DNA from 2 places in the Streptomyces sp. NPDC001530 genome. Region 1 is predicted to be linked to the other one. Evidence: predicted binding sites of a transcription regulator. Region 1 holds the regulator's gene; the other holds the start of a gene.

Region 1 (6,770 bases):
CCTCGGCAGCGCGTCCCAGCTCCGCTCCCCCGCGAACACGTCCTGCCCCAGCAGTGCCGCAGCGGCCCCCAGCACCAGACGGCACGTAAACCAGATCGTGTTATTCGCGCAATACTGTGACAATCACGCCTAAATTGGCGACGTGTTGTACGGAATCGCCGCCGCCACGGCCGCCCTGCTCCTCACCGCCGCGCTCGCCGCGCTGCTGCGGACGTTCGCCCTGCGCTTCGGGGTGGTGGAGCGGATGGGGGTCCCTCGTGCTCGAGCGAGGTCGAGAGCTTGGGGGAGGGTGCGGCCGGTTCCGCTGCTCGGCGGGGTGGCCGTCGTCGGCGGCACGGGGCTCGTCGCCGGGGTCGGGGACTGGACGGACGTCGCTCCGCTGGGGCCGGAGGCCGGGCGGGTACTGGTCGTCGGGATCGGGGTCGCCCTGCTCGGGCTGGTCGCCGATCTGTGGGCCGTACCGGCGGTGGTGCGGGTGGCCGGGGTGGGTGGCGCCGCCGGGCTGGTCGTGCCGTACGACGAACTCGGGCTGCCGGGCGGGGTGTTGGCCGCCGCCTGGATCGTCTTCGTCGTGCACGCCTTCGCCTCCCTCGACCACGCCGACGGGGTGATGGGGACCGTGGGTGTCATCACCGCCTTCGCGCTCAGCGGGTGTGCGGCCGTCGAGGTCATGGACGGGCTCGCGGCGCTGCTGAGCGTGCTGGCCGCCGCGCTCACCGGGTTCCTGATGCACGGGTGGCCGCCGGCCCGGATCGTGCCGGGGCGGTGCGGGGCGCTGTTCGCCGGGTTCGTGCTGGCCTCGGCGGTCGTGCTGGTGCAGGCGGGGCGGGGGGCCGGGGACGGGCTCGGGGCCGGGTTCGCGTTGACGGCGGTGGCGAGTGCCGATGCCCTACTCGTGCTGGTCTCGCGGTGGCGGGCGGGGCGGGCACTGTTGCGGTCCGCGCCCGATCACCTCGTGCACCGGATGCGGCGGCTCGGGATGACGCGGCAGGGGGTGATGGTCGTCATCGGTGTCGCCGCCTTTGGTGGGGCGCTGGTGGGGCTGCTGATCGATCTGGGGTGGGCGGGGGCGGGGGCCGCGTGGTGGGTGGCCGGGGGTGTCGCGCTCGTCGTACTCGTGGGTGGCGTGCGTCCGGTTTCTCCCAGGGGCGGCGCGCGTCCGGTTTCCCCCATGGGCGGCGCGCGTCCGATTTCTCGCCCCCGCCGCCCCTACCCCTTCCCGTCCCCTGGGGCCCGCGGCGGAGCCACTCATGGACGCAGCGCCTCCAGGCCCCCGTATCGGCCTGAACGACCTCGTCCTCAAACCCCGGACGGGCTGATGGGTGCTGGCCGGGGCTGAAATCCTCAGCCCCGGCCGCGGTAAACTCCCAGGTCAGCGGCCTCTTGCGCGTAAGGAACAGATAAGAGTTGAGCCGCCCCGACTCAGCTCTGTTGACCCAGCGGCGAGGGTCATGCACACTTGAGTCCGTTCCACTCAAGTCATTGCTGGAGGAATCAACCATGGCACGTGCGGTCGGCATCGACCTGGGCACGACTAACTCCGTCGTCAGCGTTCTGGAGGGCGGCGAGCCCACCGTCATCACCAACGCCGAGGGCGCCAGGACCACGCCGTCCGTCGTCGCCTTCGCCAAGAACGGTGAGGTGCTCGTCGGCGAGGTCGCCAAGCGCCAGGCGGTCACGAACGTGGACCGGACCATCCGCTCCGTGAAGCGCCACATGGGCACGGACTGGAAGATCAACCTGGACGGGAAGGACTTCAACCCCCAGCAGATCTCCGCCTTCATTCTGCAGAAGCTGAAGCGCGACGCCGAGGCCTACCTGGGTGAGAAGGTCACCGACGCCGTCATCACCGTACCGGCGTACTTCAACGACTCCGAGCGTCAGGCGACGAAGGAAGCCGGTGAGATCGCCGGTCTCAACGTCCTTCGTATCGTCAACGAGCCCACCGCGGCCGCGCTCGCCTACGGCCTCGACAAGGACGACCAGACCATCCTCGTCTTCGACCTCGGTGGCGGCACCTTCGACGTGTCCCTGCTGGAGATCGGCGATGGCGTCGTCGAGGTGAAGGCCACCAACGGTGACAACCACCTCGGTGGTGACGACTGGGACCAGCGGGTCGTCGACTACCTGGTGAAGCAGTTCCAGAGCGGCCACGGCGTGGACCTCTCCAAGGACAAGATGGCCCTCCAGCGCCTGCGCGAGGCCGCCGAGAAGGCCAAGATCGAGCTGTCCTCGTCCACCGAGACCTCGATCAACCTGCCCTACATCACGGCGTCCGCCGAGGGCCCGCTGCACCTGGACGAGAAGCTCACGCGCGCCCAGTTCCAGCAGCTCACCGCCGACCTTCTGGAGCGCTGCAAGACCCCGTTCCACAACGTCATCAAGGACGCGGGCATCAACCTCTCCGAGATCGACCACGTCGTTCTCGTCGGTGGCTCCACCCGTATGCCCGCCGTCGCCGAGCTCGTCAAGGAGCTGACCGGTGGCAACGAGGCCAACAAGGGTGTGAACCCGGACGAGGTCGTCGCCATCGGCGCCGCCCTCCAGGCCGGTGTCCTCAAGGGGGAGGTCAAGGACGTCCTGCTCCTCGACGTGACCCCGCTGTCCCTCGGTATCGAGACCAAGGGCGGCATCATGACGAAGCTCATCGAGCGGAACACGACGATCCCGACCAAGCGGTCCGAGATCTTCACCACCGCCGAGGACAACCAGCCCTCCGTGCAGATCCAGGTCTACCAGGGCGAGCGCGAGATCGCGGCGTACAACAAGAAGCTCGGGATGTTCGAGCTGACCGGTCTGCCGCCGGCCCCGCGCGGTGTCCCGCAGATCGAGGTCGCCTTCGACATCGACGCCAACGGCATCATGCACGTGACCGCGAAGGACCTCGGCACGGGCAAGGAGCAGAAGATGACCGTCACCGGCGGCTCCTCGCTACCGAAGGACGAGGTCGACCGGATGCGCCAGGAGGCCGAGAAGTACGCGGAGGAGGACCACGCCCGCCGCGAGGCCGCCGAGACCCGCAACCAGGGCGAGCAGCTCGTCTACCAGACGGAGAAGTTCCTCAAGGACAACGAGGACAAGGTCCCCGGCGAGGTCAAGACCGAGGTCGAGGCGTCCGTCGAGGAGCTGAAGGCCGCGCTCAAGGGCGAGGACACCGCCGAGATCCGTACGGCCACCGAGAAGGTCGCCGCCGTCTCGCAGAAGCTGGGCCAGGCGATGTACGCCGACGCCCAGGCCGCGCAGGCCGCGGGCGGCGACGCTCCCGGCGCCGAGGCCCCGAAGGCCGACGACGACGTCGTCGACGCCGAGATCGTCGACGAGGACCGTAAGGACGGTGCCGCGTGACGGAGGAGACCCCGGGCTTCGAGGAGAAGCCTGACGTCCCCTCCGGCGCCACCTCTGACGACGCCGAGCCGCAGACCGCCACCCCCTCTTCGGAGGGGGCGGCGGCCCCGGACGGGGACGCAGCAGCACAGTTGGTCGGCCTGACGGCCCAGCTGGACCAGGCGCGCACGGCGCTCAACGAGCGCACGGCGGACCTCCAGCGGCTCCAGGCCGAGTTCCAGAACTACCGCCGACGGGTCGAGCGCGACCGGATCGCGGTCAAGGAGATCGCCATCGCGAACCTCCTGACCGAGCTCCTGCCCGTACTCGACGACATCGGTCGCGCGCGGGATCACGGCGAACTGGTCGGCGGCTTCAAGTCGGTGGCCGAGTCGCTGGAGACCGTCGCGGCGAAGATGGGGCTCCAGCAGTTCGGCAAGGAGGGTGAGCCCTTCGACCCGACGATCCACGAGGCCCTGATGCACTCGTACGCGCCGGATGTCACGGAGACGACGTGCGTGGCGATTCTGCAGCCGGGGTATCGCATCGGCGAGCGCACCATCCGCCCCGCGCGGGTGGCCGTCGCCGAGCCCCAGCCGGGTGCGCAGACCGTCAAGGCGGACTCCCAGGATTCCGCGGAGGCGGCCGACGACAAGGAGAGCGGTGGCCCGGACGAGGGCTGACGTTGAAACGATAAGGAAGGAGGGACGCTGAGGATGAGCACCAAGGACTTCATCGAGAAGGACTTCTACAAGGTCCTCGGCGTCCCCAAGGACGCCACCGAGGCCGAGATCAAGAAGGCGTACCGGAAGCTCGCCCGCGAGTACCACCCGGACGCCAACAAGGGCAACGCCAAGGCCGAGGAGCGCTTCAAGGAGATCTCCGAGGCGAACGACGTGCTCGGCGACCCCAAGAAGCGCAAGGAGTACGACGAGGCACGCGCCCTCTTCGGCAACGGCGGCTTCCGTCCGGGTCCCGGCGCCGGCGGCGGCTCCTTCAACTTCGACCTGGGCGACCTCTTCGGAGGCGGCGCCCAGGGACAGGGCGCGGGAGGCGGCTTCGGCGGCGGCATCGGGGATGTCTTCGGGGGCCTGTTCAACCGCGGTGGCGCCACCACCGGCACCCGTACGCAGCCCCGGCGCGGCCAGGACATCGACACCGAGGTCACGCTGAGCTTCACGGAGGCCGTGGACGGCGCGACCGTTCCGCTGCGCATGACCTCGCAGCAGCCCTGCAAGGCCTGTTCGGGCACCGGCGACAAGAACGGCACACCGCGCGTGTGCCCGACCTGCGTCGGCACCGGCCAGGTGGCGCGGGGTTCGGGCGGCGGCTTCTCGCTCACGGACCCCTGCCCGGACTGCAAGGGCCGCGGCCTGATCGCGGAGCACCCCTGTCTGGTCTGCAACGGCTCGGGGCGCGCGAAGTCGTCCCGGACCATGCAGGTACGGATCCCGGCGGGCGTCAGCGACAGCCAGCGGATCCGGCTGCGCGGCAAGGGAGCCCCTGGTGAACGGGGCGGCCCGGCAGGCGACTTGTACGTCACCGTGCACGTGGACGCCCACCCGGTCTTCGGCCGCAAGGGCGACAACCTCACCATCACCGTGCCCGTCACCTTCGCGGAGGCGGCGCTCGGCGGCGAGGTGCGCGTGCCGACGCTGGGCGGACCGCCGGTCACTCTGAAGCTGCCGCCGGGCACGCCCAACGGCCGTACGATGCGGGCCCGCGGCAAGGGCGCGGTCCGCAAGGACGGGACACGGGGCGACCTCCTCGTCACCGTCGAGGTGGCGGTCCCCAAGGACGTGTCGGGCAAGGCTCGTGACGCCCTGGAGGCGTATCGCGAGGCGACCGCGGGCGAAGACCCGCGGGCGGAGCTGTTCCAGGCCGCGAAGGGAGCATGAGAGCGATGGACGGCCGTCGACGCAACCCGTACGAACTGACCGAGGAGACCCCGGTCTACGTCATCTCGGTGGCGGCCCAGCTCTCCGGCCTGCACCCGCAGACCCTGCGCCAGTACGACCGCCTGGGCCTGGTCTCCCCCGACCGCACCGCCGGGCGGGGCCGCCGCTACTCGGCCCGCGACATCGAACTGCTGCGCACCGTCCAGCAGTTGTCGCAGGACGAGGGCATCAACCTGGCCGGCATCAAGCGCATCATCGAGCTGGAGAACCAGGTCGCCGCGCTCCAGTCCCGCGTCGCGGAACTGCAGTCGGCCCTGGACGGCGCCGCGGCCGCCATGCAGCAGCGCGAGGCCGCCGTCCACGCCTCGTACCGCCGTGACCTGGTCCCCTACCAGGAGGTCCAGCAGACGAGCGCGCTGGTGGTGTGGCGCCCGAAGCGCAGGGACCAGGAGCAGTAGCAGGAGCGGGGACTTCGCGCCGAAGGGGCGGCACCGGATAGCGTCCGGTGCCGCCCCTTCGTGCTGCTCAGAAGACCGTGCAGCTCAGGAGACCGGCGGCACGGTCAGGGGACCGGCGGCACGGCCACACCCACGAGGACCGGCTGCGAGGTGCTGCCGTCGTCGCGCACGCCGACGACCTGGTACCACAGGGTCGTACCCGTCGGGACGTTGTAGTCGCGGGTCGGCCAGTACTCCGTGTCGGGCAGCGGATCGAAGGTGGCGGTCTGCGGGTTCCAGCGGGAGACCCGGGCACTGTTGTAGCTCTCCGTGCCCGCGGGCGACCACCAGCTCACCTCCACATCGCACGACGGCGGTCGCGGCCGCGGCGGTCGTGCGTCTGGCCGGGGTCGTGGGGTCCTTCGGTGCTGGTGCTGGGCGGGATCGTCGGCGGTGCGGGAGCCCCCCCGACGATCAGGAGCTCGGAGTTCGGCCGACGAGCAGGAAACGCGGATCGGAGTTCGGCCGTACGTCAGGCGTCCGGGGTACCCACCGGCTCGGTCAGGGTGACGTACGAGAACTCCTCACCGGTGCCGTACCGGGAGTTGCCGTTCTCGTCCACGGCGATCACCGCCCAGCGCGCGGTCTCGCCCTGCGGCTCGTAGAGCTCGTCGAAGTAGCCCAGCGTCGGCTCGTCCTCCCAGCCCGGATCGTGGGCTTCGCCCCACTTCTCGTACTCCCAGACGCCGTTGACCAGCACGGCCCGGTAGACGTCGTAGTGGTCCACGTCGCTCTCCGGGCTGCGCTGCCACAGCAGACCGATCTCGTTGCCGTCGAAGGAACCCTTCAGCCCCGTGACAGGCGCCGGAGCGAGTCCCGTCGCCGGTGCGGTGGCCGTCGCGGGCGCGGACACGACGGACTCGTGGCCCTGGATGTCCACGGCGGTCAGCGTGTACGCGTACGCGGTGCCCTGCCGGACCTCGGTGTCGGTGTAGGAGGTCCGCGTGCTGCGGATCTCGTCCAGGAGTTGGCCCTTGCGGTAGATCCGGTAGTGCGTCAGGTCCTGGGTGACGGGGGTGGTGGGGGCCTTCCACGTCAGCGCGATACCGGT
Region 2 (6,770 bases), on a different contig from region 1:
GCCTGGTGGCGGGCCCTGCGCGGCGAAGCGGACAGCGGCACCTGGATCCCGGACACGCTGTTGGCAGGCGTACGGCGCTATCAGCGGCGGCACGACTTCGTCGCGATCCGCCCCGGCCGTCCGGTCGTCGTGGCCGACCTCGGCTCCGCGTCGCCGTTCGCACGCATCGCGGTCACCGTGCCCGATCCGCAGGCAACGGTGGACGCCATACGGGCGGTGCTCGCCCGAAGGCGGACCGATGGCAGGAATCCGGTCACGGACGGAGGCTGAGCCGTCTACTGATCGGGGTCCGCGTCACCCACCTGGTACGTCCTGGTCCACTGCGCGCCACAGCGGCAGCTGGAGTGTTCGACCAGCTCACCTTCCTCGCTCACGCCGAGGCCCTGCTGAACGCGTACATGCACGTGCTGCCCCATGTCGACCGCCTCGCCTGCCACGACGCCTGGCACCGTGCCGTGCCAGACCGCAATGGGCCCATCATCCACACATGCCACAGAACGTCAATGACGCAGGTCATCGCGCACAGGCGGCACCCCCATCACCCCACACCGCCCTCGCCGCCCGGCGCGCGATCGGCAGATCCCGCCCGCTCGCCGCGTGCGTCCGCCAGGTCCGCCTCCAGCTGGTCCACCCGTGCCCGCAGGTCCAGCACGTGCCGGACTCCAGCCAGGGTCACCCCCTCACCGGCCAGCTGGACCACCTCGGCGACCCGGTCGATCTGACGACGTGAATAGCGCCGCTGCCCGCCTGCCGAGCGGTCCGGCACCACCAGGCCCTGCTCGTCCAGCCGCCTGAGAAACGCGACCTGCACGTTCAGCATGGAGGCGACCTGCCCGACGGTGTACAGCGCCGCGTCCGCATCGTCGATCGGAAGATCCACCACCCCGATCTCCCCTCTCCACAGATCCGGAACCTGCATCTCAGGCTGTGTTGATCATTCTTCTTGGGCGCCCGGCCCGGCGGTGGACTCGTCACGCGGTTCTGCGAATGGCGCGGCGACGCTGACCTGGGCGGGGCGCAGCAGGTGGTTTCCGACGCGGTAGCCGGGGCGGTGGACGGTGGTGCAGACGGGCCGGTCGACCTGGCCGGTGCGGGTGTGGGACAAGGCGTCATGAACCGCAGGGTCGAACGAGTCACCCGATCGGCCGAAGGACTCCAGCCCGAGAGCGGTCAGCTGGGTCTCCAGGATGTCGACGACGCGCCGGAAGCCGCCCTTGACCGCGCCGTGGTCGCGTGCCCGGTCGATGGCGTCCAGGACGGGCAGCAGCCCGGCGAGTACGTTGGCCACCGCGATCTCGCCGACGGCCAGCCGGTCGCGCCGCACCCGCTTGCGGTAGTTGTCGTACTCCGCCTTCACGCGTTGCAGGTCCGCCGTGCGTTCCTGGAGCTGGGCGCGCAAGGTCGCCAACTCGACGTCGGACGTGGGCCGAGCCTCGCCTTCCGGCTGGCTCTGGCTCCGTGGCCGGGCGGTGGTCCTGACGTCCGGCGCCGCGACGTCCGCGCGGGGTTCGCGCTCAACCGGCTTGTCGGCGGCGGCACTCTGCGGGCCGGGCTGGAGGGGGGCCGGGTCCGGGCGCCGATTGTGCCGGACGATGAGCGGCTTCTGCCGCTTGGACTGACGGTTCATCCGGTGCCTCCCTTCGGGGCCTGCTCGTCGTCGACGATCTCGGCATCGACGACGTCCTCCTCCGTAGCGCTCGCGTCGGCAGTGGACCCGCCTTCGGCCTGCGGCCCGGCCCCGGACGCTCCCGAGGACGCCTGAGCCTGGGCGTACATGGCGGTGCCGATCTTCTGTGCGGCGGCCGCCGCCTTCTCGGTGGCGGCGCGGATCGCGGCGGTGTCCTCGCCCTTGAGCCGCTCCTTCACCTCGGCCAGCGCGGCCTCGGTCTCGGACTTGGCGTCGGCGGGGATCTTGTCCGGGTTGTCGGCGAGCAGCCTCTCGGTCTGGTAGACGAGTTGTTCGGCCCGGTTGCGGGTCTCGGCGTCCTCCCGGCGCCGACGGTCCTCCTCGGCGTGCTGTTCGGCCTCCCGGACCATCCGGTCGATGTCGTCCTTCGGCAGCGCCGAGCCCCCGGTGACGGTCATCCGCTGCTGCTTGCCCGTGCCGAGGTCCTTGGCCGTGACGTGCATGATGCCGTTGGCGTCGATGTCGAAGGCGACCTCGATCTGCGGGACACCGCGCGGGGCCGGCGGCAGACCGGTCAGCTCGAACATCCCGAGCTTCTTGTTGTAGCCCGCGATCTCGCGCTCGCCCTGGTAGACCTGGATCTGGACCGACGGCTGGTTGTCCTCGGCGGTGGTGAAGATCTCGGACCGCTTGGTCGGGATCGTCGTGTTCCGCTCGATGAGCTTCGTCATGATGCCGCCCTTGGTCTCGATACCGAGGGACAGCGGGGTCACGTCGAGGAGCAGGACGTCCTTGACCTCACCCTTGAGGACACCGGCCTGGAGGGTGGCGCCAATGGCGACGACCTCGTCCGGATTCACACCCTTGTGCGGTTCCTTGCCGGTGAGCTTCTTCACGAGGTCCGTCACCGCCGGCATCCGCGTGGAGCCGCCGACCAGGATCACATGATCGATGTCCGGAACCTTGATTCCCGCATCCTTGACCGCGTTGTGGAACGGGGTCTCGCAGCGTTCCAGCAGGTCGGCGGTGAGCTGCTGGAACTGGGATCGGGTGAGCTTCTCGTCCAGGTGCAGCGGTCCTTCGGCCGAGGCGCTGATGTACGGGAGGTTGATCGTGGTCTCGGTCGCGGCGGACAGCTCGATCTTGGCGCGCTCGGCAGCCTCACGCAGCCGCTGGGTGGCCATCTTGTCCTGGGACAGATCCACGCCGTAGTGGTTCTTGAACTGCTTGACCAGGTGGTCGACGACCCGCTGGTCCCAGTCGTCACCGCCCAGCTGAGTGTCACCGTTGGTGGACTTGACCTCGACGACACCCTCGCCGATCTCCAGCAGCGACACGTCGAAGGTGCCGCCACCGAGGTCGAAGACGAGGATGGTCTGGTCGTTCTCCTTGTCGAGGCCGTACGCCAGCGCGGCGGCCGTCGGCTCGTTGATGATCCGCAGCACGTTGAGACCCGCGATCTCACCCGCCTCTTTGGTGGCGGTGCGCTGGGCATCGTTGAAGTACGCCGGTACGGTGACGACGGCGTCGGTGACGTCCTCGCCCAGATAGGCCTCCGCGTCGCGCTTCAGCTTCTGCAGCACCCGTGCCGAGATCTCCTGCGCGGTATACCGCTTGCCGTCGATGCTGCCGCTCTCCGGGAACCGCCACTGCCCGTCACCCATGTGGCGCTTGACCGACCTCGCGGTCCGCTCCACATTCGTCACCGCCTGCCGCTTGGCGACCTCACCGACCAGCACATCCCCGCTCTTGGCGAAACCCACCACCGACGGCGTGGTCCGGGTCCCCTCCGTGTTGGCGATGACCGACGGCTCGCCGCCCTCCAGAACACACACGACCGAGTTCGTCGTACCGAGGTCAATACCGACAGCGCGTGCCATGTCAGTTCTCCCTCCTCGTTCCCCTTCCTTGCCATCCGGGCCGGTCCGTGACGTGACCGCACGTGTCTGCCGGATTGCAGGAAAGCTCTCTCATACCTTCAATAAAACTTGAGTCCTTCTTTGTCAAGATAGCGATGATTTATCCCTATCGCCCCTCCAGGACCTACTCAGACCGCCCACGTGATCGCCTGCCACAATTCGTGGAGCGCTGGTGTTCGGCAGAGCCTGCCGCGAACGATGGAGGAGTTCCCGTGCCCATGCCCTCAATCCCCTTGCGAAAGCTGGGTTTTCTGACCATCGGGCTGTTCGAGCAGGACGACCCCGGCCGCGGCCACGAGTCGACACTCGACATCATCGAGCTGGGCGAACGGCTGGGGTTCGACAGCGCGTGGGTGCGCCACCGTCATCTCCAGTACGGCATCTCGTCGCCCGTCGCCGTACTGGCGGCGGCCTCGCAGCGCACCAGCCGTATCGAACTGGGTACCGCGGTCATCCCGGTCGGATGGGAGAACCCGCTGCGGCTCGCCGAAGACCTGGCGACCGTCGACGTGCTGTCCCGAGGCCGCCTCAATCCGGGTGTCAGCGTCGGCCCACCGATGCACTACGAGCAGGTCAAGCACGCCCTGTATCCCGACACGGCCGACGCCGAGGACTTCGGCTACGGCCGCGTGGAACGGCTGCTGGACTTCGTACGCGGCAAACCGGCCACCGACTTCAGCGGGATCGAGGGCTTCGAGGTGTTCTCCGACCGCGTGCAGCCCCACTCCCCCGGTCTGGGCCGCCGCATGTGGTACGGCGGCGGAAGCCTGCGGTCGGCGCGGTGGGCCGGTGAGCATGGCATGAACTTCCTGACCAGCAGCGTCGTCAAGGCGGAGGAGTCCGAGAACTTCGCCGAGATCCAGCTCTCACACGTACGGACCTTCCGCGCTCACCATCCCGACGGCGACCGCGCCCGTGTCTCCCAGGGGCTCGTCGTGATTCCCACGGACAGCGCCTCGCCCGAGCAGCGGGCCAAGTACGAGGAATTCGCCCGCAAGCGGATGCCGCGTACCACCACGCCGCAGGGACCGGCGCGCATGATGTTCGCGCCCGACCTCGTCGGAACCTCCGACCAGATCGCCGAACGGCTCTCCTCCCACGTCGCGTTCCAGGAGATCGACGAGGTCGCGTTCGCCCTCCCCTTCACCTTCGACCACGACGACTACGTCCAGATCCTCACCGACATCGCCACCAAGCTCGGCCCGGCACTGGGCTGGCGACCGGCGGCCTGACACTGGTGTCGCTCAAGGCCGCCAGCGGGGGGCTTCATCGTCCGGCGCGTCCGGGCTCGCGAAGTGAAAGGGGACCGAGAGATGGGCAGCCAGGGCTCTGCCCGCCCGGTCGGCCGCGGCCGCTGACGGGTGCAGCGGGGCGGGGTCCTCGTCACCGAGGTACCGCACGGCCGTGCCCCGGTAGATGGTGGCCAGCGGATGCCCGCCGACGGGGTCAGCGGTGACGGCCAGCAGGTCCACGAACCAGTCGTGGACGGTGTCGCCGTTCCAGACGGCCTCGATCGCCACGACGCGACCTGAGGCCCTTCCGGCGGCACGGGCGGCCAGGGACTCCAAGTCGAGGGGGCTGTCGGGAGTGCGGGCGATCCTGTCGCTGTGGTGGAGATATCGGTCGTGGACGACGAGTTGGGCGTCGTTGAGACCCAGACCGCGGGAGCGGCCGGTTTCGAAAACGATGCGGATCGCCTGAAGGCGGGCGTCCTGCAGGACGTATCCGTCGACCTGTTCGCGGATGCCGGCCGGCAGCAGTTCCCACCACTCGCTTGCGGTGATGTCAGCCATCCAGATTCTGCCCGTCTTCCGTGCAGTCCTTACGAGCAGGGTCGGGTCGCCGTACCGATGGTGTGGTGTGGCGTCGGTTGCGGAAGGTGCGGCGTAGGTCGTCTATCCAGGCGTCGGGGGTCTCCCAGGGGATGAAGTGGCCGCCGGTGTCGTGGGCGGTGAGGTTGACGTGGTGGTACCAGTCGGCACGGTCGCTGGAGAGCCAGTTGTCGAGTCGCTGTTCGGTGGTGGTGACGCCGGGTGGGTTTTCGTAGCCGACGAAGGTGATGCCGGTGGGGGCCTCGATGACCGGCCAACGGTCGTGGGAGGGGGCCCAGGGGTAGCGGTTGGCGTTGGCGTAGTAGCGCATCGAGGTTCCGATGGCGTTGTTGACCCAGAAGATCGTGGCGTGGGTGAGGAGGTCGTCCTTGGTGAAGACGTTCTCCACGTCGCCGTGGTGGTCGCTCCAGTTCGCCCAGCGCTCCAGGATCCAGGCGAGCAGCCCGACAGGTGAGTCGGAGAGCCCGTGGGCGAGGGTGCTGGGCGCGAGGACGTGGGCGGCGAGGTGGACGGCGAAGCGCCGCTCGAAGGCAAGCAGCTGCTGGTGAGCGGGCTCGGGCAGGCCCTCGGGGATCGGTTGGCCGCCGCTGAGGTCCCAGGCGCGGTCGCCGTTGAAGAAGCTGAGTTTCAGGCCGGAGCCGATGTGGATGCCGTGCAGTTCGTCGGCGTATTTGTGGCCGAGCTGGCCGGTGACGAGGGCTCCGACGCCCGCCGAGCATCTTGCGTACGCGCCGGGCCTCGCGCACGAAGTCGGCGCTCCCGCCGACGACCGAACCCACCGGTGCGCCCAGCCCTTTGCTCAGGCACGCCTGGACGGTGTCCACGCCGCGGGTGAGCTCAGCGGGGGTGGTCTTCAGGGCCACGGCGGCGTTCCAGATGCGGGCGCCGTCCAGATGGACGAGCAGCCCTTTCTCCCTTGCCGCGGCGACCAGTTCCGCGTGCTCGTGAGGCGATGTGGTCGTGCCGCCGGCCGTGTTGTGGGTGTTCTCCAGGCACAGGAGCCGGTTGCGCAGGGCGAAGTACGAGCCGCCGCCGGTCACCGCGGCCCGTACGGCCTGCGCAGTGATCCGGCCCGGGCCGGCCGTCCAGGGCAGCGGCTGTGGCATGCCTCCGGCGAGCCAGGACGCCGTACCGACCTCGCTGTCCAGCACATGTGCATGTTGGGGAGCGAAGAAACGGTCGCCCCGTTGCAGGACGAGGAAGAGCGCCACGAGGTTTCCCATGGAGCCGCTCGGCACCCACAACGAGGCTTTCACACCGAGTAGTTCAGCAGCTCGTTCCTCCAGGGCGCGCATGGTGGGGTCGCCGTCGAGGACATCGTCCCCGACGTCAGCCGCCGCCATGGCGGCGCGCATCTCCGCATCGGGGCGTGTCACGGTGTCGGATCGCAGG

The links. The regulator HspR, encoded in region 1, represses chaperone genes until heat shock. The targets are predictions, from matches to a motif close to TTGAGNNNNNNNNNCTCAA.
Region 2: dnaK (molecular chaperone DnaK) is a predicted target of HspR. The motif match lies at 3,616-3,634, and genes of this name have one in related genera.

The regions. Positions count from the first base shown of each region.
Region 1 covers NZ_JBIAVS010000004.1:189,870-196,639, forward strand. Annotated here, with positions in the region: gene ACFY0T_RS08830 (MraY family glycosyltransferase) at 143-1,339, shown strand; gene dnaK (molecular chaperone DnaK) at 1,501-3,345, shown strand; gene grpE (nucleotide exchange factor GrpE) at 3,342-4,007, shown strand; gene dnaJ (molecular chaperone DnaJ) at 4,041-5,222, shown strand; gene ACFY0T_RS08850 (heat shock protein transcriptional repressor HspR) at 5,228-5,680, shown strand; gene ACFY0T_RS08855 (hypothetical protein) at 5,785-6,015, opposite strand; gene ACFY0T_RS08860 (fibronectin type III domain-containing protein) at 6,192-6,770, opposite strand, start outside.
Region 2 covers NZ_JBIAVS010000011.1:124,860-131,629, reverse strand. Annotated here, with positions in the region: gene ACFY0T_RS23510 (hypothetical protein) at 1-270, shown strand, start outside; gene ACFY0T_RS23505 (hypothetical protein) at 276-416, opposite strand; gene ACFY0T_RS23500 (MerR family transcriptional regulator) at 539-883, opposite strand; gene grpE (nucleotide exchange factor GrpE) at 935-1,627, opposite strand; gene dnaK (molecular chaperone DnaK) at 1,624-3,507, opposite strand; gene ACFY0T_RS23485 (LLM class flavin-dependent oxidoreductase) at 3,765-4,778, shown strand; gene ACFY0T_RS23480 (hypothetical protein) at 4,791-5,339, opposite strand; partial or broken gene ACFY0T_RS23475 (epoxide hydrolase) at 5,410-5,898, opposite strand; partial or broken gene ACFY0T_RS23470 (threonine aldolase family protein) at 6,095-6,770, opposite strand, start outside.